DNA from 3 places in the Paenibacillus sp. YAE3 genome. Region 2 is predicted to be linked to each of the others. Evidence: predicted binding sites of a transcription regulator. Region 2 holds the regulator's gene; each other region holds the start of a gene.
The links. Region 2 encodes LexA, which represses DNA repair genes until DNA is damaged. Its sites were predicted from a motif close to CGAACATATGTTCG; they were not measured.
Positions count from the first base shown of each region.

Region 1 (8,208 bases), on a different contig from region 2:
TGTCATGGTGGAAGAGAATCAAACGAAACAACCGAAACAGTGGTACATGGAATACCGCATACATAAAAACCGTCCGGGCCTGCTCGGGGATATCGCGTCCCTGCTGGGCATGCTGGAGGTAAACATATTGACGATCAACGGCGTGGAGGGGAAAACCCGGGGCATGCTGCTTGAAACCGATGACGAAGAAAAGATCCGCCTCATGGGGGCGATGCTGAAAAAAGTGGACAACATTACGGTTTGCGCGCTGCGCGAGCCCAAATTGGTCGACATTCTCGCCGTCCGGCACGGACGGTACATCGACCGGGATTCCGATGACCGCAAAACGTTTCGGTTTACCCGGGACGAACTCGGATTACTCGTCGATTTTTTGGGTGAATTATTTAAAAGGAGCGGCAATCAGGTCATCGGCCTGCGGGGCATGCCGCGCGTCGGCAAAACCGAGTCGATCATCGCGGGCAGCGTATGCGCCATGAAGCGGTGGACGTTCGTATCGTCGACGCTGCTCCGGCAGACGGTCCGAAGCCAGCTTTCCGAAGACGAGATGAATCCGGCCAACGTGTTTATCATCGACGGCATCGTCAGCACGATCCGTTCGAACGAACGCCATTATAATCTGCTGCAAAACATTATGCGGATGCCAAGCACGAAAGTGATCGAGCATCCGGATGTTTTTGTGCAGGAATCCGAATATACGTACGACGATTTCGACATTATCGTTGAATTGCGCAACAATCCGAACGAGGAAATCATATACGATACATTCACCAGTTCTTATAATGACGACATATAAACCTATATTTGGATGAGGAGGTGATGGCATGTCCGAACTTGGACAGCAATTGAGAGAAGCCAGACTGCAAAAGGGAATGAGTCTGGACGACGTGCAGGAAATGACGAAAATTAGAAAAAGATATTTGGAGGCCATCGAAGCAGGGGATTATAAGGTGTTGCCCGGGAGCTTTTATGTGAGGGCCTTCATTAAAACATACGCGGAAACGGTGGGCTTGGATCCGGATCTGCTGCTGGAGGGACATAAGCAGGAGGCGCCGGCCGAACCCGAACCGGTCATGGAGCCGGTGATCCAGAAACGGAGCAGTACCCGTTCTTCGGAGCGCAACGTCAAATGGCTTTCCACGACGCTGATGTGGATTTTTCCGATTTTGATCATCGTCGTGATCTATTGGTATGCCAGCAGCGCAACCCATCCGAAGTCCAACGGCGTCGATCCGGCCAAGGTGACCCAAAACCAGCAGGATCCTTCGAAAAACGAGGCCGCCAATACGACCACGACGCCGCCGGCCGGTCAGGACAAAGCGGGTGAAAACAAAGATAACACTGCGCAAGGCCAAAACGAAACCGGCGGAGGAACGGCCGGAGGCAATCAGCAGACGACGCCGCCGGACAACGGGACGGGAACGACGACCGATAACGGCAATACGTCGACCGATAACGGCAATGCCACGACGGACAACGGCGGCACGACGACCGACAACGGTACGGTTGCCCCTCCGGGAAATCAGGCCGTCACGGTTGAAAAGGATCGGAAGAGAGGCAAGGACACCATCTTTAAAGTGGCCGCTCCTGCCGGAACTCCGGTGACGGTCGAAATCAAAGCGTCGGGCGAAAGCTGGGTGGAGGTCTACAAAGGCCAAAACATCCATGGGGAGAAGCTTTCTTTCGGAAAAACGAAAAGCGGCGACGCCATGTCGTTCACGCTTGATTCGGCAGGCCTGTACATCAAATCCGGCTATTCGCCGGCAACGACGATCACGGTGGGCGGCCAGACGGTCACCGACGGCAAATCGGTATCCCGCATATTGCTGAATCTCGTGGATTCCGGCACCGTAAATACGACCGGAGACCAGTCTTCCGGCAGCAATGCCGGCAACGCCGACAGCGGCAATGCGGCGGACGGCGGCGATTCGAATTCCGCGTCCGGCAACGATTGATCCGAACCGCTTTCAAAACGAATAAGCCCGTATCCTCGCGGAGACAATAGAACTATTGGCATAAAGTTCATATCTCCCATGAAAGAGGTGCAGGAACGATGGCAATCAGCTGGATCGTAACCGGTATTGGCGTTATTGTCAGCCTCCTCGGGTACTATTTGACTCCCAACGCTTGGGGGTACGGCATATTGGGTTTTGGACTGGCATGGGTCGTGCTGGGGATTCTCAACATGTTCAGACAACCGGTCCCTGACCGCGACAAGGCATAGCCGCAGGAGACATTTCTTTCGGGCGCACCCCGGAAGGAATGTCTTTTTGGCATTTGACCGCGGGATGTTGGCGGGGTGTTATCCGCCGCCCGGCAAAGATTCGCATAAATACATTAGACTTGTCCGCAACATTTTCATATAATATGACATGAAGTTTTAAGAAAGGACGTGTAGCAATGGCTTCCGAAAATTCATTCGATATCGTTTCCAAGTTCGATCTGCAGGAAATGAACAATGCCATCAACCAGGCGGAACGAGAAATCGAAACCCGCTTTGACTTTAAAGGCAGCAAAAGCAGCCTGAAGCTGGAAAAGGACGCGCTCGTCATCGTTTCGGACGATGAATACAAGCTCAAGTCGGTCATTGACATTTTGCAGTCGAAAATGATCAAACGGGGCCTATCCCTGAAAAACGTGGATTACGGCAAAATCGAACCGGCTTCGATGGGAACGGTCCGCCAGCGCATCGGCTTGAAACAGGGAATCGACCAGGAGAACGCCAAAAAAATCAACGTGCTCATCCGCGATTCCAAGCTGAAGGTCAAAAGCCAAATCCAAGGCGACCAAATCCGCGTGACGGGGAAAAGCAAGGACGATCTGCAGGCTGTCATGCAGCTTTTGCGCAAGGCGGATCTTCCGCTTGATTTGCAGTTCACGAACTTCAAATAACTTCCCAGGCAGGCACGCGCCGGGGATTGGTTCCCCCGAAAGGCGCTCCCCTCAGGCTTTTGACAGGGAATAAAACGTTATATTATACTTGGGGAGAAGTGCATGTGGATGTTTTTACATAGCTGTTTCCGGTACCTCGGTGCCGATCATTTGAATTCATTCATCAAGTTTGCTTGATCCGGGGAGGGTGCACATTGAATTTGCCCAACCGTATTACCATTGCAAGAATTTGTTTGATTCCGATCATGATGGTGTTTCTTTTGGTGGATTTCAGCTTCTATCCTAAACCATTGGTCTGGAATTCTTACGAGCTGCCCTTGAATCAGCTTGTCGCTGCATTCATTTTCGTTTTGGCGGCCAGCACGGACGGTATAGACGGTTATTTGGCGCGGAAGAACAACATGGTTACGAATCTGGGTAAGCTGCTTGACCCTTTGGCGGATAAACTCCTTGTGGCAGCGGTGCTGATCTCCCTCGTCGAGATGGGGAAATGCGATTCGTGGATTGCGGTCGTCATCATCAGCCGCGAGTTCGCGGTGACCGGGCTGCGCCAGATCGCGCTTTTGGACGGATCGGTCGTAGCCGCGAGCAAATGGGGAAAAGCGAAGACGGTTGTTCAAATCGTTGCCATTATCCTGATGCTCATCAACAACTTCCCATTTGAACTGATCGGCATTCCGCTGGACACGATCGCCACTTGGGCGGCTGCGTTGATCACGATTTATTCGGGTATCGATTATTTCGTCAAAAACAAACATCTGCTTCGGCTATCCAATGCGTAAACGGCAATAGGTTCAATCCTATTGCTTTTTCTTTCATCAGACGGAAAGAACTTCCGCTGTTTCTGGTTGCCCGGAGAAGGATATATCTTTTTTATACGGCACATTCGCCGTATCGTGCCAAATTTTTTTAAGCGGGGCGTCTTGGATGCGCCGATTTCTAGGAGGAGTGACAGCATGAAAGCGGAAATTATTGCGGTAGGAACTGAACTGCTGCTGGGACAAATCTTGAATACGAACGCGCAGTATTTATCCCGGGAGCTTGCGGCCATGGGGATCGACGTTTATTTCCAAACGGTCGTCGGCGACAACATGGGGCGTCTGCAGCATGCCATCGAGCTGGCTTCGGAGCGGGCGGACATTCTGCTTCTGACCGGCGGGATCGGACCAACCCAGGATGACCTGACCAAAGATGCGCTTGCAGCCGTGCTGGGGCGCGAATTGCATATCGATGCTGCGGCGATGGAGCAGGTGGAGGAGTTTTTCGTCAGCCGCGGCCGGGACATGACGGAAAACAACCGCCGCCAGGCGCTCGTTATCGAAGGGTGCACGCCGCTTCCGAACGAAACCGGTTTGGCGGTCGGAGTGGCCATCGCCCAGGACGGCAAATTTTACATCGTTCTACCGGGTCCGCCAAAAGAAATGAAGCCGATGTTCGACCGGCAGGCGAAACCATGGCTGCAGCGGCATGCGTTGACGGATGAAATGCCGATTTATTCCCGGATGCTGAAGTTTGCCGGCATCGGCGAATCGCTGCTGGAGGATAAGCTGCTTGATCTGATCCAGGCCCAGAGCGATCCGACCATCGCCCCTTACGCCAAGGAAGGCGAGGTTTCGGTGCGGATTTCCACGAAGGCGGCAAGCGAGGCCGAGGCGGAGAAAAAGCTGGAGGCGATGGAAGCCAAAATTCAAGAGCGCCTTCCGGGGCATATATACGCAAACACGGACATGCCGATCGAACAAAAGATCGTGGAGATCATGTCGGAGCGCGGGTTGACGCTCAGCGCGGCCGAAAGCTGCACGGGCGGGTTGCTGATGGAGAGCATCACGGCGATCCCGGGCAGCTCGGCGATGTTTCTCGGCGGATTCGTATGTTATTCCAACGAGATGAAAGAGAAGCTTCTCGGTGTGCCGCGTTCTCTGCTCGAAGGGGATCAGGCTCCGGGGGCGGTCAGCCGCGAAGTGGCGGAAGCCCTTGCCGACCAGGTTCGGACGATCACAGGCAGCGATTTCGGGTTGTCGGTCACGGGGGTTGCCGGACCGGGCGATTCCGAAGGCAAACCTGCCGGCCTGGTATACGTCGGCCTTGCGGAGCGGGGAAAAGATACCGAGGTGTTTGAACTGCGGCTGGGAGGCAACCGGGAGAGCGTCCGGGTCCGTTCGGTCAAGACGCTGCTTTACCGGCTCTGGCTGAGATTAATTTCCAAGTGAGGCCTTCCCCTTCGAAGGGCAGTTGTGCTTCGGCGTTCAAAAGAGGTATAATACGAGCATACGGAAGAACCGTGCAAACAAGGATTTGCTGCGGTTCTTTTCTTTTCCGGGCCGCGGCTTCCAGCCGAAAGGAGAAATGGGCCGAAAACAAAAAAAACGAATGTATGTTCGAAAAAATGCTTGGCAAACGTTCCAAAACAAGGTATGATATCAATATAAACGGTGAAGGATGTGAGTTTATTGTCAGATCGTCGTGCTGCGCTTGAAATCGCGCTTCGTCAGATAGAGAAACAATTCGGTAAAGGGTCCATTATGAAATTGGGCGAATCGACCCACATGCAGGTGGAAGTCGTTCCCAGCGGTTCCCTGGCTTTGGATATAGCATTAGGTATCGGCGGACTTCCAAGAGGCCGCGTCATTGAAGTATACGGTCCGGAATCTTCCGGTAAAACGACGGTGGCTTTGCATGCCATCGCCGAAGTTCAAAAGGCTGGCGGACAAGCCGCGTTTATCGATGCGGAACATGCTTTGGATCCGCTTTACGCTAGCAAGTTGGGCGTAAATATTGACGAGCTTTTGTTATCCCAGCCGGATACGGGCGAGCAAGCGCTGGAAATCGCCGAAGCGCTCGTCCGCAGCGGAGCGGTAGACATTATTGTCGTAGACTCGGTTGCTGCGCTTGTTCCTAAGGCCGAGATCGAAGGCGAGATGGGCGATTCCCACGTCGGCCTGCAGGCCCGCCTGATGTCGCAGGCGCTGCGCAAGCTGTCCGGCGCGATCGCCAAATCGAAGACGATTGCCATCTTTATTAACCAGCTGCGCGAGAAAGTCGGCGTCATGTTCGGCAACCCCGAGACGACTCCAGGCGGACGAGCCCTCAAGTTCTACTCTTCGGTGCGCCTCGACGTTCGCCGCGTAGAAAGCATCAAGATGGGCAATGACGTGGTCGGGAACCGTACCCGGATCAAGGTGGTCAAGAACAAGGTGGCGCCTCCGTTCAAACAGGCGGAGATCGACATCATGTACGGTGAAGGCATTTCCAAGGAAGGAAGCATCATCGATATCGGCACGGAATTGGATATCGTCAACAAGAGCGGTGCATGGTATTCCTTCGAAGGGGAGCGCCTGGGCCAAGGCCGCGAAAATGCGAAGCAGTTTTTGAAGGAAAATACGCAAATTTGCGATACCATCGAGCAGAAGATTCGGGAAGCAAGCAATCTGACGACGGTGGTGCCTTCTCCATCAGCGACCGAGCTGGAAGCAGAGCAGCTGGAAGAGCAGGAATTGTTAGAGCTTGAATAAATAAAGTATGACTTCAATCCAAGGCGCCCTGGCGATTCGTCCAGAGCGCCTTTTCTTTGATTGCGAAACAGGGCAGGAGGAAGCGAACGTGCAGGAAGACATACGGAACCGGCAAGATCGGCCGTACCGGCAGGAGCAGCAGGATATGGCGGATATCAGCCTTTTTCCGGACGGCGTGGATTTGGTCATCACCGCGGTGGAGCGGCATCCCAAGCAAAGGGGACAATACCAAGTCTCATTCGGCGAATACATGCTGCTCATCCATGAAGACACGATGATCAAATACCGGATGCTGAAGGGCAGCATCTTTACGAAGCAGGAGCTTGAAGAAATCGTGCTGGCGAACGAAAAGCAGCGGGCGTACGTCCAGGCGCTAAAATACTTGGAACGGAAGCAGCGGACGAAAAAGGAATTGGCGGAGCGGTTGCGGCAGAAGGATTTCGGGCAAGCTGTTACGGAGCAAGCCCTCGACAGGCTGGAGCGGGAAGGCCTGATTAATGACGAGCTGTACGCCAAGCAGTGGGCCGAGCAGCGCATTTCAAGCCAGAGGAAGGGAAGGGCCTGGGTGAAGCAGGAGCTTCGCCAGAAGGGCGTCGACAGCCTTCTGATCAGCGAAGCGTTAGCCGAGGTCAGCGAAGAGCAGGAGTTCGAAAGCTGCCTGGCCGTCGGGAGGAAAAAATGGAGGCAGACCCGCGGCGAATGCATGGACAAGAAGCGAAAAACAGGCGCTTTTTTAATGCGCAGGGGATTCTCGGGGGAACTCGTTCGCAAGGTGATCAATGAATTGGTCCGCGAAGACGGGGAAGCCGACGAGAACGAAGAGCCTTTTGCGTTCGATTAAGGCAAATGTTAACATATTATGAAAGCCTCTCTCTTGACAATATCTTTTCACAAATACTAAAATGAATATGAATCTTGTATAGAAAAGAACCCTTTTTCCTTCCAAAAAAGGCTCGTTTCTGTCAGATTCAGCAACGCTAATTCATATGGATAATGCCCGTTTTTGCGGGAGATTAGAATCGTTGATTTGCGATTAGTGTAATGATGAAACATGTTGAATGGACAACTGAAGAAAATCCCAAGGAATACCTTGGAGGAACCAACGAGGAGGTGAAATTATGCCTTATCTATGGCTTTGGATCATTCTCGTTGTAGCCGGATTGTTCTTGGGGTTCGTGATTGGATATTTTATTCGCAAATCTCTTGCAGAAGCTAAAATTTCAAGTGCTGAGCATGCTGCGATGCAAATCATCGAAAATGCGAAGAAAGAAGCTGAAGCACTGAAAAAAGAAACGGTACTGGAGGCGAAGGACGAAGTCCACAAAATCCGTACCGAAGCTGAAAAAGACACTCGTGAGCGTCGAAATGAAATTCAACGGCAAGAAAGACGATTGTTGCAGAAAGAAGAGTCGCTGGATAAAAAGATTGAATCGCTGGAACGCAAAGAAGAACAAGTGGCTAACAAAGAGAAGCGCATCGAAGAAACTCAGCAGCAGATTGATTTGATTTATAAAACTCAGGTCGCTGAGTTGGAGCGGATCTCCAATCTTACGATGGAAGATGCCAGAAGCATTATTTTGAACAACGTGGAACAGGAAGTAAGGCATGAAACCGCACAAATGATCAAGGAGATCGAGCAGCAGGCCAAGGAGGAAGCGGACAAGAAGGCGCGCGAAATCGTGACTCTTGCCATCCAACGCTGCGCTGCCGACCATGTCGCGGAAACAACGGTATCTGTCGTGACATTGCCTAACGAGGAAATGAAAGGCCGGATTATCGGTCGGGAAGGCCGGAACATCCGGGCACT
Region 1 is NZ_BAAIYF010000003.1:470,498-478,705, forward strand. Features, by position in the region: gene AC27KL_RS08225 (DUF3388 domain-containing protein) at 5-793, shown strand; gene AC27KL_RS08230 (RodZ domain-containing protein) at 822-1,952, shown strand; gene AC27KL_RS08235 (hypothetical protein) at 2,051-2,221, shown strand; gene AC27KL_RS08240 (YajQ family cyclic di-GMP-binding protein) at 2,398-2,889, shown strand; gene pgsA (CDP-diacylglycerol--glycerol-3-phosphate 3-phosphatidyltransferase) at 3,084-3,671, shown strand; gene AC27KL_RS08250 (competence/damage-inducible protein A) at 3,846-5,099, shown strand; gene recA (recombinase RecA) at 5,340-6,401, shown strand; gene AC27KL_RS08260 (regulatory protein RecX) at 6,547-7,242, shown strand; gene rny (ribonuclease Y) at 7,520-8,208, shown strand, end outside.
Region 1: the regulator LexA is predicted to act here: its motif matches at 5,257-5,270, upstream of recA (recombinase RecA).

Region 2 (8,208 bases):
AAACGCCATGAATACGAGCTCTGCCGTTACGTTGAACAAGCCGGCGGCCGCTGCCCGCCGCGGACGGTTTTCTGTTGCGAAAACGATTGTCATCCTGTTTTTGTCCCTATTGGTGGTCACGCAGGTATATCCGCTGCTATGGCTTGTGCTGTATTCGCTGAAAACGAACGAAGAAATTTTGTCGGGCAGCTTTTTCGCCCTGCCGCACGCTCCGCAATGGAGCAACTATAGCGCGGCGCTCGAAGGGAATTATTTCCGATATTTGCTGAACAGCTTATTCGTCACGTCGGTGACGATGGCTGCGGTCATTTTGCTGAGCTCCCTGTGCGCGTATGCGATCAGCCGATTCCGCTGGCGATACGGGCAAGGGGTCATGCTGCTGTTCCTGATTGGGATGATGATCCCGATGCAGGCCACACTGCTGCCGCTCATGATCATTTTCAAAAACATGCACGTGCTGAACACGCATTTGTCGCTGATCCTGCCTTATGTCGCGTTTTCGATGCCGATCGCGGTGTTTATTTTGAGCGGGTTCATGAAAACCATTCCGCATGAAATCGAAGAGTCGGCCGTGATCGACGGGGCCAGCATCTGGCGCATTTTCCGCAGCATCATATTGCCGGTGTCCGTTCCGCCGGTCATGACGGTTTGCATTTTGACGTTCATCAACATTTGGAATGAATACATTTTGGCGGCTACGTTTATTTCGTCGGAAAAGCTCAAAACGCTGCCGTTCGGCGTGAACAGCTTCGTCAGCCAATATTCGGTCAATTACGGCGCGATCGGTGCTTTTCTCGTGCTCGGCGCGCTGCCGGTCATCCTGATCTATTTCTTGTTATCCGATAAAATCACCGAAGGCATGGTGGCAGGCGCCGTCAAGGGGTAAAGGGCCAAAAAATCGGGCGGAACAAGCGGCGCATATGCTAAAATGGACACGAAAAGCCGATGCTTTGAAAGGGGGAAGCCGAGGTACGTGAGACGCTTCCGATCCATACGCAGCCGCTTGTTCCTGCTTTTTATGGGATGCATGACGGGAATCCTGATATTGATGAGCATGCTGTATTACAATCGAACGTTATCGATCATTCACGCCAAGGTAGGCGACATCGCCGAAAAAAACATCTCCCAGACCGCGGGGCTGTTCAACTTGATGCTGCAGGGCTATAACAGCTTGTCCAAATCGCTGAACAGCAACTACGAGCTTACCCGCCTGCTGCAGGAAAAGCCGGACGATCCGGCGGCGGAAATCATGAACGAACGCACCATCACGAACATTATCGGGGCGGCCTACTATTCGCGGGACGATGTGCTGGGCATCCACATATTATCGCCCGACGGCAAGGTGTACAGCTACGAAAGGCAGTTTGCCGGGGTCATCGACAACAACTACGCCCAAACCGAATGGTATAAAAAGCTCGAAGCATCTTCGGGCAACATGGTCTGGCTCGGGTTATACCCCGGTTCGCCAATCAACACGCTGCAGGCGGAAAAGCAGGCGTTCGTGTTCGGGCGCAAGCTGTACGATTTGGATAACCATAAAGAGATCGGAATGTTGATGATCGAAACGAACCCGTCTCCGATGATGGAAGCGCTGTCTAACGTGAGCATCAGCCCCGGAACGCAGGTTTACATTTTGGACGAAGCGAAAAAAATCATCGCCTCCTCCGAACGAAAAGGAGCGAAACGCCCGGAGCTGGACCGGCTGCCGCAGCCGTCGCCGGAAGATAATATCTTCGTCGACGGCACGTCCAAGGAGCTGATCGTCGCCGCCAACACGACGATGGCCGGGTGGACGATTTACGGCCTGACGCCGAAACAGGACATCCAGGCGGAAGTATATCGGACGACGAAAGTTTTGGTGGTTGTCGTGCTGGCGCTGATCATTTTATCGACGGTGCTGGCTTCGATCGTCTCCCGCAATATCGCGTCTCCGCTCAAGCTTTTGATCCGGGAGATGAAAAAGGTCGAGATGGGAAATTTCAGCGGTTCGGTCAACGTGGATTCCTTCGACGAAATCAACAGCCTGGTCTCGTCGTTCAACCGGATGGTGCACCGGATGGACGAGCTGATCGAAACGATCAAAATTTCGACCGTCAGCGAAAAAAACGCGCAGCTGCAAGCGCTGCAGGCCCAGGTGAATCCGCATTTCCTCTACAACACGCTCGACATGATCTATTGGATGCTGGACGAGCAGGAAAACGAACGGCTGAGCAGGGTGGTTCTGTCGCTTTCGCAAATGTTCAGGTACAGCAGCAATTGGGAAGAAGCGGCGCGAACCACGCTGGGGCGCGAATTAGAGCAAATCGGCCATTACTTGACGATCATCGAAACGCGGCTCGGCGGAAGGCTGCAAACGAACATTGACGCGAACGCAGCCTGGCTGGACGCGCCGCTTCCGAAAATGACGATTCAGCCGATCATCGAAAACGCGGTCAAATACGGTTTGGAGCCGAAGGAAGGCATGGGCGTGCTGAACGTGCGCACGGAAAAGGAAGGGAACAAGCTGCTGATCAAAATCGAGGACAACGGAATGGGCATGGATGCCGAGACGCTGGAGCGGGTAAAAGAGACGATGCACGCCAAACATCAGCGGTCGCCGGATGAGGATTCGCCCGGAAGAAGACGCGGCATCGGGCTGCGGAACGTACACGACCGCCTGGTGATGATGTTCGGCGGACCATACGGTTTGAGCATCGAAAGCGAGCCGCTGCAAGGAACGACGGTGACCGTTGCCATACCGATTCCGGCCGAAGGGGAGGACGAAGATGAACATATTGGTGGTGGATGATGAAAGCGTGATCCGGGAGGGGATCAAGCGGACGATCCGCAAAGCGTTTCCCGGCCACGGCGTGCAATTGGCGGAAAATCCGGACGAAGCGGCGCAAATTCTCCGGGGCGGCCAGATCGACGTGGTGCTCACGGATATTTTGATGCCGGGCATGACCGGACTCGAATTGATGCAGGTGTCCCGGAGCAATTATCCGCACGTGAAATGGGTGATCATCTCCGCTTATTCCGAATTTGCTTACGCCAAAGAAGCGGTCAGGCTCGGGGCCAAGGATTATATGCTTAAGCCGATCGGCAAGGAGGCGCTGATTTCGATGATCGGGCGGCTCGGCGAGGAAGTGGAGCGGGACGCCGAGCTGGAGCAGGAAACGCGGCTGCTCCGGAGCAACCTGAAGTTTTTGCGTGAAGCGGTATTCCAGCGCTGGGCGACGGGACTCGACATCGGGAACTTGGACATTGCCCCGTTCGTGGAGCGGTACCCCCGCTTTTATTTGGTGCTGGTCAAAATGGAAAGCGACGACGCTGTACATCTCGAGCATTTTATCGTCGAAAACGTGCTGACCGAGCTGATCGAACGCCACGGAAAAGGGTTCGTCACCAGCCTCGACGGCAAAAGCCTGCTGGGCCTCGTGACGCCGGATTCGCCGGACGGGGCAAAGCGCTTGAGCGACGAGCTGCGGCTGCATCTGAAAAAATACGTCAAGGTGCCGTTCCAAGTCGGGCTGTCCGAAGAAATCCGCGACTTTAACAGCATCCCGGCGGCGATCCGGGGGATGGGGCGGCAGTCCGGAACGCTCGAATTCGAATATTACGCCCCGGGCGGAAACCGGGCGGTCGAAGTAGCCCTCCAATATATCCGGGCGAACTACAATACCGACGTGACGCTGGAAAAGGTCGCCTCCGTCGTCTTTTTGAACCCGGCATACTTCAGCCAAGTGTTCAAGCAAAAAACCGGAAGCGGGTTCAAGGAGTACGTCATTTCGCTGCGGATGGAAAAAGCGATGGAACTGCTGAAGCATACGCAGCTGAAGCTGATCGACATCGCCGAAAAGGTCGGTTACCAGGACGTCAAACACTTTACGCAGGTTTTCCGCAAGCGGACGAACATGACGCCGACGGAATACCGGCAGCGGGGATGGGAGGAGGACGGGCTGAACCGAGCTTGTCCGTAGAAGGGAAAAAGGATGCGCCTCGATATCCGCCTTGGGCCGTGCCAGTTCGACTGGCACGGTTCTTTGCGTTTCTTGCCTAGGAAAGTCCGGATTTGGGCGATGTTAGGAGATGCTCGCTAGGTTGCTTATTGCCAAAAGGGAACAAATGTTCTATAATTGATGTATTGTTACTTTGGTTGGGGACGGGGGGAAGGAAAACAGTGGATCCAATGAGCGTCAGCGAACGGATGGATAGGGAGGGAATTCCCGGGTTAAGCATCGCATTCATTGAGGATGGTTTGATCAGCCATCGGGAGACCTGGGGAAAGCTTGCGGCGGGGGAGACGGAACCGGTCCGGATGGATACGATGTTTAACGCGTGTTCCATCAGCAAATTTGCGGCAAGCGTTTTAGCGCTTGTTCTGGTAGAGGAATGCGCCCTTCAATTGGATGAAGACGCGAACCGGCGCCTGATATCGTGGAAGGTTCCGGAGCATCCGCAATTCCGTTCCGGCCGCGTCACGCTGCGCAGGCTTCTTGGCCATCAAGCCGGCTTTTCCGATCCCGATGGAAGCTTTCCGACGTTGGCCAAGGACCGCAAAGCTCCGTCCATGGCGGAATTGTTAACAGGATTAACGGTTTATAGGCAGGAGCCTGCTTTACTGGTCGCCGAGCCGGGAAGCCGGTTCATCTATTCGGATACGGGATTTTGCGTCATGCAGCTGCTGATTGAAGATGCGACAGGGGAACCGTTCGAAAAGCTGATGCGGAAAAAGATATTTGAACCGCTGGGGATGAAAAACAGCCGTTTCGTCATGGACGAATCCGACATTCGCGCGGGATCGGCCGCCGGACATAACCGATATGGCGACCGGTTGGCCAGCCCCTATCCGATTTATCCGTATGCTGCGGCTGCCGGGCTCTGGACGACACCGACGGACCTCGCAATGTTGGCCGCCGAGCTGATGGCTTCGCTGCAGGGGCAGGGGATGTTGGGGATTTCCCCAAAGACCGCAAAGGAAATGTTTACACCGCAGAACGGTTTTAAGTGGGCCGGGCTGGGCGTATTCATGGAATGCCTTGGCGGGAAGCTGGAGATCACCTCGCTCGGGTGGGGCAGCGGTTTCCAATGCATGATGACCGTTTATCCCGAGAAAGGCATAGGGGCGATATGCATGATGAACGCGGATCCGGGCGTGCATCAAGCCGAGAGCCTCCTCGGATATATCACAACGATGTGGCAGCAGGAGAAATTCGGCTAACCCAAATAGAAAGCCCTTGTTCTCCTGGAAGAACAAGGGCTTGTCCATTGGCGAGGCCAAAACGGATCAATGAATGTCGCGGAACAAACCGACGACCTTGCCGAGAATGGTCACGTGATTCAAGCGCAGCGGCTCGTAAGACGGATTCTCCGGCTGCAGACGGATATGATCCTTTTCTTTATAGAACGTTTTTACGGTAGCTTCGTCTTCGTCCGTCATGGCAACGACGATATCTCCGTTATCAGCGGTCTGCTGCTGGCGGACGATGACGTAGTCGCCGTTGTGAATGCCCGCCTCGATCATGCTGTCCCCTACGACCGATAGCATAAAGACTTTCTCGTCCCCGACAAAATGCTGGGGCAGAGGGAAATAATCCTCGATATTTTCCGTAGCGGTAATCGGTACGCCGGCCGTAACCTTACCTACCACGGGAACCCGCGCGATCGTTTGCGTGAACAGGTTGCTGCTTTCGGATTCTTCCTGGCCCAAAATTTCAATGGCGCGAGGTTTCGTTGGGTCCCTGCGGATCAATCCCTTTTTCTCCAGTCTGTCCAGATGGCCGTGCACCGTCGAGCTGGAAGCCAGTCCGACGGCTTCGCCGATCTCGCGGACGGAAGGAGGATAACCTTTGGCCCGGACTTCGTTTCTTATAAATTCCAATATCGCTTGCTGCCGGCTAGATATCTTCGACATTCCCCATCAACCCCATTAGTAACGTTTGGTAAAAGTATAACATAGAACTGCCGTTCGTACAAACACAAGTTCTAAAACGGGAACATGATTTTTCCTTAATGGAGAACAATTGTTCGAAAAAACTATTGAACAAAACATGTGTTCGTGTTATATTGTTCTCATACAAGAACAAATGTTTGGAGGAACGGTTAACATGTTAAAATACAGTACATATCAAAGCATATATAATCATGAAATTTCCGGGGGAGACCGCAACGGCGGGAAACTAAAAGAACAGCTTCACGCTTTCCAGGCCATGTTCACGCGGCGCCTGATGGTGAAGCTTCTGCTGATCGTCATAATTATGACGGCAGGGTGTACGGGCATGGTACGCGTATTTGCCGGTTCCCCTCAAGACGAGGTGCAAATGGAACAAATCGTTGTGTCCCAAGGGGACACGCTATGGCAAATCGCCCGGGATCATAAACCGAAGGACATGGATACCCGCGCATACATTCAGATCATTAAGAAGACGAACCATCTGAAATCCAGCGGCATTCAAGCCGGAGATGTCCTTTCTCTTCCTATATATTAGACTTCGTTTTTATGCCTAAGAGCTTGGTAAGGTTCACGCCTTGACAAGCTCTTTTTCTCATGGCAAAGTTAGGTATGAATTGATTATTGGAGGAGTCATGTATGGATATCGACAGCTTAGTTCAGCGCATTAACGAGCTTGCGCGCAAAGACAAAGAGACTGGCCTGACCAAGGAAGAAACCGAAGAACGTGCGAAATTGCGCGAGAGATATCTTCAAAACGTCCGTCGGAACTTCAGGGCCCAGTTGGATTCGATCGAATGGGTAGAAGACCGCAATGACGGAAAGCGCAAATAAAAATAAAGAACATCATGGTTAAGGGGGAAACACGATGTCCCGATCTTGGGAAAGAATGGTTCAGAAAAACTCGGCTCAACTAAACAAGCAGCGTAAAAAACAGGGGAAACCTTCGCTGTATTCCTCGAACGGTTCCGCCACGGCCGACGTCTTCAAAGGGCGGAATTTCGTTCTTCCCATCACGCTGGTAGCGCTTGCCGTCATTTACCTTTTGCTCGGCATGACCAGCCAGCAGGCGGCGATGAACACCTCCTTGAATTGGATCGTGGTCGGATTGTACGTTTTGCTGGCGATCATGATTTTTTTGCGCCGCCCGTTTCTTAAAGTGGACAAAAACACGCTTTCCACGATCAAGTTCAATCGCGACCGGCGTTTGACGGCGGACCAAATCGCCAAAATCAAAGCAGGATCCGGTTCGATCGTGATCGAAATGAAAGGAACGAAGGGGAAAAAGGGCAAGGAAATAAAGGGCGGCAATTGGGTGTTTACCCGTTTGATCAACCGCTACGATACCGAAGCCATGGCCGAACGTCTTGAGCGTTTTGCCGCCTCTTTTAATATTCCGTTTGAAAAACAATAGTACAGATTAACGTTGGGAGAGGGATGGGAAGATGGGAGTTACCGCCGTTTTTTTTGATTTGGACGATACGTTGTTGTGGGATGAGCGCAGCGTGAAGGAATCCTTCCAAGCGACCTGCGAAACGGCCGCCGCCAAAACCGGGGTCGACGCGGAGGCGCTTGAAGCGGCTGTCCGCAAAGAGGCGCGGGCTTTGTACGAGTCGTACGACACGTATGCTTTTACCGCCATGATCGGCATTAACCCGTTTGAAGCATTATGGGGGGAATTTACCGTAGGGAAGCAGCCCGAGTTTCAACGGATGGCCGAAATCGTCCCTGAATACCGGAAGGAATCTTGGCGCCGCGGCCTCGCCGAGCTGGGTGTGGAAGACGCGCAGCTGGCCGAAGAACTTGCCAGACAATTCGGGATGGAAAGACGCTCCCGCCCCCATGTGTATGAAGAAACGTTCCAAGTGCTGCAAGAGCTGAAAGGGAACTATAAGCTTCTGTTGCTGACGAACGGCTGCCCGGGATTGCAGCAGGAAAAACTGGATGGCATACCGGAGCTGGTCCCTTATTTCGACCAAGTCGTCATTTCGGGCAACTTCGGCAAAGGCAAGCCGGATCCCACCATTTTTGAGCATGCGCTCTCCCGCCTGGGCGTAACCCCGGATGAAGCCGTCATGGTAGGCGACAAACTTTCGACGGACATTAAAGGCGGACTGGCCGCTGGGTTAACGACGGTTTGGATCAACCGCAACGGCAGGCCGTATCATTCGAACATCCAGCCGCATTATGAAATCAAGCATTTGTCCGAGCTGCACGGTATTTTGGAGTCTATGAAGCAGCAAGTTTAACCGGCCAAGCATTAAATGCGATTTGTTAAT
Region 2 is NZ_BAAIYF010000002.1:252,499-260,706, reverse strand. Features, by position in the region: gene AC27KL_RS04045 (carbohydrate ABC transporter permease) at 8-886, shown strand; gene AC27KL_RS04040 (sensor histidine kinase) at 974-2,788, shown strand; gene AC27KL_RS04035 (response regulator) at 2,766-3,959, shown strand; gene AC27KL_RS04030 (serine hydrolase domain-containing protein) at 4,169-5,200, shown strand; gene lexA (transcriptional repressor LexA) at 5,267-5,893, opposite strand; gene yneA (cell division suppressor protein YneA) at 6,087-6,467, shown strand; gene AC27KL_RS04015 (DUF896 domain-containing protein) at 6,569-6,763, shown strand; gene AC27KL_RS04010 (hypothetical protein) at 6,798-7,343, shown strand; gene AC27KL_RS04005 (HAD family hydrolase) at 7,375-8,178, shown strand.

Region 3 (8,208 bases), on a different contig from region 2:
ATTCATATTTTCACGAAAGAGGAAGCCGCTTCGGAGCCCGGGCGCATTCTCATCGTCGATAACGACGATACCATCCGCGAGTTTCTGACGATTCGCCTCAACATGCAGGGGTACGAAACGCTGGAGGCGCTCGACGGCACGTCGGCGCTGGAGCTGATCGAAAAATGGGAGCCGGATCTCGTGCTGACGGAGCTGAACCTCTACGGCATCGACGGCCTGCCCTTCATTAACCAAATCCAGAAGCTGCCCGTGGAAAACACGCCGAAAATCGTCGTGCTGACAGAGCAGCGCGTGGAACGGACGATCAGCCAATGTTTCCAGCATGGCGTCGACGATTACATTACCAAGCCATTTTCCCCGGTCGAGCTCGATGCCCGCATACACCGGTGTTTTCAATAAATGGGGGACGATGACAAGGACAAGCCGTTTTTGCATCGTTCAATAAAGATTTTAAGCATGACGAAAATTACATCATATGGAGGTTGAATGCTAGTGAATCAGGAATATGAGCAACTGTTGAACGCGATCGAAAACAAAAAGGCCGTGCTTGGCGTCGTCGGTCTGGGTTATGTCGGGCTTCCGCTCGCCGTCGAAATGGTCAAGCAAGGGTTTACGGTCATCGGCATCGACGTCGACCCGTCCAAAATCGAAAAGATCTACCACGGGGAATCCTACATTACCGACATCTCCTCGGAAGATTTGAAGGCATGCGTCGCCAGCGGCCGCTTCAAGCCGACGACCGATTACAGCATGATCACGGTGATCGATGCGCTCAGCATTTGCGTTCCGACGCCGCTCAGCGAAAATCAGGATCCGGATACGTCCTACATTACGAGCGTGGTCGACCAGATCAAGCTGCATATGAAAAAAGGATTGCTGATTACGCTGGAAAGCACGACCTACCCGGGAACGACCGAAGAGCTGATCCAATACGAAATCGAAGCTCTCGGCTATCGCGTGGGCGAGGACTTTTTCCTCTGCTTCTCGCCGGAACGCGTCGATCCGTCCAATACGCGCTTTAACACGTTTAATACGCCAAAAGTCATCGGCGGAACGACCGAGGCCTGCCTGAAGCTCGGCACCGCCCTGTATTCCAAATACGTGCAGCAGGTCGTGCCGGTCTCAACGCCGAAAGTGGCGGAGATGTCCAAGCTGCTCGAAAACACCTTCCGCAGCGTCAACATCGCGTTTATCAACGAAATGGCGATGATGTGCGACCGGATGGGCATCGACATCTGGGAAGTCATCGACGCGGCCGCGACCAAGCCGTTCGGATTCATGCCGTTTTATCCGGGTCCGGGCATCGGCGGCCACTGCATCCCGCTGGATCCGATGTACCTGTCCTGGAAAGCGAAAGGCTTCCGGTTCTACAGCAAATTCATCGAGCTGGCGCAATCCACGAACGACAACATGCCGTATTACGTTATCAGCAAAACGTCGACCATCCTGAACGAATACGCCAAGTCGATCAAAAAATCGAACATCCTGGTGCTCGGCATGGCCTACAAGCCGGACATCAGCGACCTGCGCGAATCGCCGGGACTCGAGGTGTACGAGCTGTACAAGGAAAGCGGGGCCAACGTCGAATATTACGATCCGTTTGCGACCAGCTTCCGCGACAAGCACGGAGAGACGGTCCAGAGCGTCGCGTACGATCTCGAGAAATTCAAAAGTTATGACTGCATCGTGCTGATCACGAACCACAGCGGCTTGAATTACGGCGACATCGCGTCCCTGGGCGTGCCGATTCTCGATACCCGCAACGCGTTCAAAAACTTCAGCGAACCTCATATCTACAAAATCGGACATTCCGTCCAGCATGTCCAAGAGCCGGATATGGCTTTGATCGGGTAATGACAAAGGAGGGAAGGATGGGAGAACAGTTCCATGCAAAAGCGAAACCTCGGATCGTCCTGGTCGTCTGCTTCTTGCTGCTCCTGCCCTTCCTGTTTACATCGTCAGCGATGGAAGAACAAAAAGCAACCTGGTTGTGGGACGCGTCATTGATCGAACATCCGGAGCCGATCCTGGACTTCTGCCGGGAGCAGGGAGTCGGCGTGATCTTTTTGCAGATCCAAAAAAACGTGGAGGATGAGCGGTACGGCCGTTTTATCGCCGCTGCCCGCGAGGCCGATATTTCGGTGCATGCCTTGGACGGCAGGCCGGAGTGGGCCTACGAAAAGCAGGGCGGGGAAGCGGAAAAATTCATTGACTGGGTTCTCGACTACAACCGCCATGCTCCGGCGGAAGAACGGTTTGCGGGCATTCAATTCGACGTGGAGCCGTATCAACTGAAGCGCTGGGAGCGGGATCAGTCCGGCGTAGTGGAAGAGTGGAGCCGAAACATGCAGGAATGGACGGACAAAGCACGCGAAGGCGGGCTTTACATGAGCGCGGCGGTGCCGTTTTGGCTTGGGAAAATCGAGACGGAGGACGGCAGGGGGTTAAGCCGGTGGATGCTGGAGCGTTTTGACGCCTTGGCCGTGATGTCCTACCGCGACAGCGGCACCCAAATGGTGGATCTTTCCCGCGGGATGCTGAACGAGGCCGACAGGCTCGGGAAATCCGTCTGGATCGGCATGGAGCTGGGGGAGACGAAAGAAGGGGATCACGTAAGTTTTTTCCGGAAGCCGGTGACGGTCATGGAGGAAGAAATGAAAAACGCCTACCGTCTCAGCGAAGTCCATACCTCGTTTGCGGGACTGGCCATTCATCACTACGAAGCTTGGATCGAAAAAATCGCCGCGGCGAACCCGAAGCGGGAGCCGGGCAGCAGCATGGGCAATTGACATCAGGACAACAGGAAAAAGCGTATTCTATGGCATGTCCATAGGATACGCTTTTTTGCATGTTGCGTTTATTCGTCGGGATGCTCCCGGCTTATTTTTTGCAGAAGATGGACGAGCTGATCTTCTTCTTCCGGGGTCAGATGATAGGCGATCTTCCGGTTGTGTTCATCCAAAATGGATTGGAGCACGGGCAGCAGCTCCTTCGCTTTGGCTGTCGGGAACAGGAAATGCGAGCGCCGGTCTTTAGGATCGGGCTGGCGCGTAATATATCCGGACTGTTCCAATTGCTTGATGGACCGGGCCGTCGTGGCTTTATCGAATTTCAGCTGATGGGTCAGCTGGTCCTGGGTGATGCCGGGATGATGCAGAATCGACTTGAGGAAGCTGTGCTGCCCGCCGCTGCCGATGCCGTACGGAGCCAGCTCCTTGGCAAGCCTTTTCTGGTTTTGCCGGTAAAGGTATGAAATTAGCTTGCCGATCGGTTCTTTCATAAGCGGCACCTCTTCCTGATGAGATCCATTCCTGAAAGTTAGTGTATCAAAAACCTGTTGCGCACGCAACTAATATGGGGTACACTGTTACTGTCAATTAGTTGCGTGCGCAATTAATTGGCGCAGATGACGACCAGGAGGGCGCATATGGGTTCATTGGAACGTACGTACCAAGAGGATGCGAACATCCAGAAGAGACGCTGGATCATCCTTATTGTTCTTAATTTGTTTACTTTTATGTCCACGCTGGACGGGAGCATCGTGAACATTGCGCTGCCCGTCCTCTCGAAGGAGATGGGTCTGCCGATCGCCCAGATCGAATGGGTAACGACGGGTTACCTGATGGCGATTTGCTGCTTCATCCTCTTTTTCGGAAAACTGGGGGATATCGCCGGCAAAATCCGTATATTTAAAATCGGAACGATCATATTTATCGTCGGGTCGTTGTTATGCGGACTGAGCCATACGCTGCCGTTACTGATTATTTCACGGGTCGTTCAGGCTTTGGGCGCTTCCATGACGATGGCGAACAGCCAAGGCATACTGACCGATATTTTTCCGGCGAAGGAGCGGGGCAGGGCGCTCGGACTCATCGGTACCTTCGTGTCCCTCGGAAGCATTGCGGGACCAAGCCTCGGGGGCATTATCATTTCCTCTTTAGGCTGGGAATATATTTTTTGGGTGAACGTGCCGGTCGGGCTCATCGCGATCGGGATGGGATGGAAGGTGCTTCCGGCCGATTTGATCCGGGTCAAAGCGAAAATCGACGCACCCGGCAGCTCGTTGTTCGCCGTGTTTATTATCACGCTGTTTGCAGGCCTTTTGCTCGGGCAACAGGCGGGGTACGGCAATTTGTGGATCATCGTTTTGCTTGCAGCCGCGCTGATCGCATTGGTGTGGTTTATACGGGCCGAGCTGAATCGCCAGAACGGGCTGGTGGATCTGTCGTTGTTCAAAAATCCGCTGTTCTCGGTCAGCATTTTATGCGGATTCCTCGTATTTACGGCGAATTTCTGTTTTAATATCATCGCGCCGTTTTATACCCAGAACATGCTGAATCTATCGCCTTCTTCGGCGGGTTTCATGATGATGTTGTTCCCGATATGCATGGTGATCGTGGCGCCTCTCAGCGGCGCCTTATCCGACAAAATCGGCTCCGAGCTGCTGACCTTTGCCGGTCTGGTCGTTATGGTCGCGGCCCAGTTCGGGCTCGCCTGGCTTCACGAAGGCAGCTCGCTTGTCATTGTCGGCGTTTGGATCGCCATGCTTGGCATCGGCAGCGGTTTGTTCCAATCGCCAAACAATTCCCTGATCATGTCCCAGGTGCCGCGCACCCAGCTCGGCTCTGCAGGGAGCGTCAACTCCCTGGTCCGGAACGTGGGGATGGTCGTCGGCATTACGGTAGCGACGACGATATTGTTCCATGTCATGAGCGCCAAGGCCGGGCATCGCGTGACCGGGCTTGTTCCCGGGCGTCCGGACATTTTCCTCCGCGGAATGCACGCCGTGTTTATCACTTCAGCTAGTATTTGTCTCGTTGCCGCCGTATTGACCGGCTGGCGAATGCTCCAGGCGAAAACGGCTAAACAGGCGGAACAACCGGCTTCCAAGCATTAAATCGGAAGCGGTGCTTCCGACGCGGATTTCGGGACGCTGACGCGGCTGGAACGGGCGTCCTGCGGAACTTGCGTGCAGCTTATGCTAAATGGGTCGAGTTCCACCGGATTAACTTAAAAGCCCCTGCGGTTGCAGGAGCTTTTTTTCTTTCGCCTGAACAAATCTTTTCCCCTCGGCGGTCGAGAAACCGGTTGGCCTGTCCGGCTCCGAAGCCGTAATTTCCGGAGGATGATCCTGCCGTCATCCTGGCTCGGGGCCGATCCCCAAATAAACGCATAGCTCGCAAGCCGTTTCCGCTTTGACGTAAGACCACAGCATAAAAAAGCGCCGCTGGTATCCCCGGCACAAGTAGAGGGCTTCCATTCCTTTTTCGTTCCGGGTTTCCTCGTATACCCGAATGCCGCGGGCCCGCATCGCCTTGCGGATCTCCGCCAGCCGTCGCACCGCTTTTTGCTGAACGCCCGACAAACCGCGGATATACACCTCCGGCAGCTTAAGGGCGAGCGTCTTCAGCGTCCGGATGTCCCGTTCCAGCACATCCAGCAAAACGACGTGCAGCATGTAGCTTTTGACAAGTACCGTATCTTCTTCGTCCGGCACGGGGGGGAGAGCGGATGCTTTCATGAGAGCACTTCCTTGCATCACGAATAGGAACGCATGTTCTATTTATATTCATGTTACGCGAAAAGGATGCATTCCGGCAACAACCAAATGTTTGAAATGAGGCCGGATTTTTTTTGGTATAATATTACCCATTGGCAGTCCGGGCCAGAAGCTATCCATTACGAAACCGGGGAGGATGTCATCTTATGATTTTGCATAAAGGGGAAGTATTATTCCATCAGGGGGACAGCGGCGAATATTTGTACCATATCAAAAGCGGGCTTTTTAAAGTGACGCGCCTGCACAAAAACGGGAACATGGTGCTTTTTAACATCTTGTATCCCGGGGAAACGGTGCCGCATCATTCCCTCATTACCCCGAAAGAAACCCACGGATCGGCCATTGCCCTTATGGACAGCGAGGTAGAGCGGATTGTAGCGGAGGATTGGTACCGCGAATTGCGGGAGCATCCGGAAAAAGCGCTGGAAATCGCGCTGCTGCTTCAGGAAAAAGTGCGGTTCATGCAAAAAAGGCTGGACCACCTGACGGTAGGGACGCCGGCGGAGCGGCTGGCGCTTTTGACCGAATGGCTGAACGATTATTCGCACGGCGTGCATTTCACCGACCTGCTGACGCAGGAGGAAATCGGGCAGCTGATCGGGGTTCGGCGGGAGACGATCAACCGTTTGTTAAGGGGGCATTAGCGGATGCTGCATCACGTGGAGATCAATGTATCGGAGTTGGGGCGGAGCCGGGAATTTTGGGAATGGTTTTTGACGCGGCTCGGTTACGAGCTTTATCAGGATTGGGATCAGGGGTTCAGCTTCAAGCACGGGAAAACGTATCTCGTATTCGTGCAAACGGAGGAGCGGTTTTTGGACGCCCCGTACCACAGAAAAGCGACAGGGCTCAACCATCTGGCTTTTCATGCGGAATCCCGCGCCGAGGTCGACGAGATGGCTTCTTTGCTGAAACAAAAGGGCGTCAAGCTGCTGTACGAGGACCGTTATCCCTACGCAGGGGGGCCGGAGCATTACGCGGTTTTTTTCGAAGATCCGGACCGGATCAAGGTGGAGTTTGCGTGCTAAAGGATGAAGACGCCTGACGTTTGAGGGACCTCACAAAATCCGAACCGGGCACATATACTGGGGTAACCGGATGTGCAGAAAGGAGATCGCTCCTATGGGTTACCCCCCGTATCGGGCATGGTATGCGCCTTATCCGTATCCCCGACCGGCCCGCGTCTGGGCCCGCGAATATCCGCAGGTCCAAACGGAAATTTTGAACCGGTCCCTGCAACACACCTACGGGCTGATGGAGGACGGTTACAAGGTCTTGAACAAGCTGTCCGAACATTCCTTTGCGGTTCAGGTCATGAGGGCCGCCCAAACGGGAAATAAGCAGGAGGTCGACCGGCTGATGAAATCGATCGGCGCGTCGAACCCCGTGCAGACCGATTTTTCCCCGAGCGGGATCGGCATTACGCTCGGTTCGCCCCAGCCGACCGCCTGCTGCAAATTAGCTGTATTTTTGAAATGGGGAGAAGGCTAAAAAAGAAAGGGATATTTGCCCTCTTAGAGGAGCAAATATCCCTTTTCGTTTTACAGCGTGCCGGCCGGGCCGAAAAATTCGTAGTGGATCCGTTCTTCCGGTACGCTCCACTCTTTCAGCGCCTTGTTCACCGCGCTCATGAACGGAACCGGTCCGCAGAAATAGAAGTCCGAATCTTGCGATACGATTTCCTGAAGCCAAGGCAGGTCGATGTATCCGGTTTTGTGGCAGAAGCCCTGGCCAAGCGGTTTTTCGTAGCAAATGTAGGATTTCAGGTTGCCGTGCGAAGCATCCAGCTGCTCGATATGTTCCCTCATGGCGTGGAAGCTTTCGTTGATGGCCGCATGAATGAACGTTACTTTTCGTTCAGGCTGCTCTTTCAGAACCGTCTCCAGCATGCTGACCATCGGGGTCAGGCCGACGCCGCCGCTGATCAGCACAAGCGGGATCGTCTGGGTCATATCCAGCGTAAACGTGCCTGCAGGCGCGCTGATTTCGAGCACGTCGCCTTCCTTCACTTGATCATGCAGGTAAGTGGAAACAACGCCTTCGGGTTTTCCCGGCGCTCCGCCTTCCCGTTTCACCGAAATCCGGTACGCGTCTCCGCCCGGAGCGGCGGACAGGCTGTAATGGCGGATTTGCGCGTAAGGTTGATGTTCAGGCTTCACGCGCACGGTAATGTATTGTCCGGGAAGATAGCCGGAAATCGCCCCGCCGTCCTGCGGCTTCAAATAGAAGGAAGTGATGACGTCGCTTTCCTTCACTCTGCGTTCGACGACGAACGGACGGAATCCGGCCCAGCCGCCAGGAGCGTTTTCGGCCTCGCGGTACATTTCGGCTTCGACGCCGATAAAGGCATCGGCGATGACGCCGTACGCTTCGGCCCAAGCATTCATGATCTCAGGCGTGGCCGCATCGCCCAGCACCTTTTTGATGGCTGCCAGCAAGTTTTCTCCGACGATCGGGTAATGCTCGGGTTTTACGTTGAGCGCCCGGTGTTTTTGCGCGATCTGTTTTACGGCAGGCAGGATGTCTTCCAAATGGTCGATATGCGCCGCGGCCGCATACACGGCGTTGGCCAGCGCCGTTTGCTGTTTTCCTTCCCGCTGGTTCGCGTGGTTGAATATGTTGAGCAGTTCGGGATGGTTTTCGAACAG
Region 3 is NZ_BAAIYF010000008.1:11,699-19,906, reverse strand. Features, by position in the region: gene AC27KL_RS16280 (response regulator) at 1-399, shown strand, start outside; gene AC27KL_RS16275 (nucleotide sugar dehydrogenase) at 487-1,854, shown strand; gene AC27KL_RS16270 (hypothetical protein) at 1,872-2,789, shown strand; gene AC27KL_RS16265 (MarR family winged helix-turn-helix transcriptional regulator) at 2,858-3,280, opposite strand; gene AC27KL_RS16260 (MFS transporter) at 3,428-4,897, shown strand; gene AC27KL_RS16255 (YhjD family protein) at 5,138-5,521, opposite strand; gene AC27KL_RS16250 (Crp/Fnr family transcriptional regulator) at 5,707-6,204, shown strand; gene AC27KL_RS16245 (VOC family protein) at 6,208-6,588, shown strand; gene AC27KL_RS16240 (YuzC family spore coat inner layer protein) at 6,683-7,051, shown strand; gene hmpA (NO-inducible flavohemoprotein) at 7,102-8,208, opposite strand, start outside.
Region 3: the regulator LexA is predicted to act here: its motif matches at 5,602-5,615, upstream of AC27KL_RS16255 (YhjD family protein).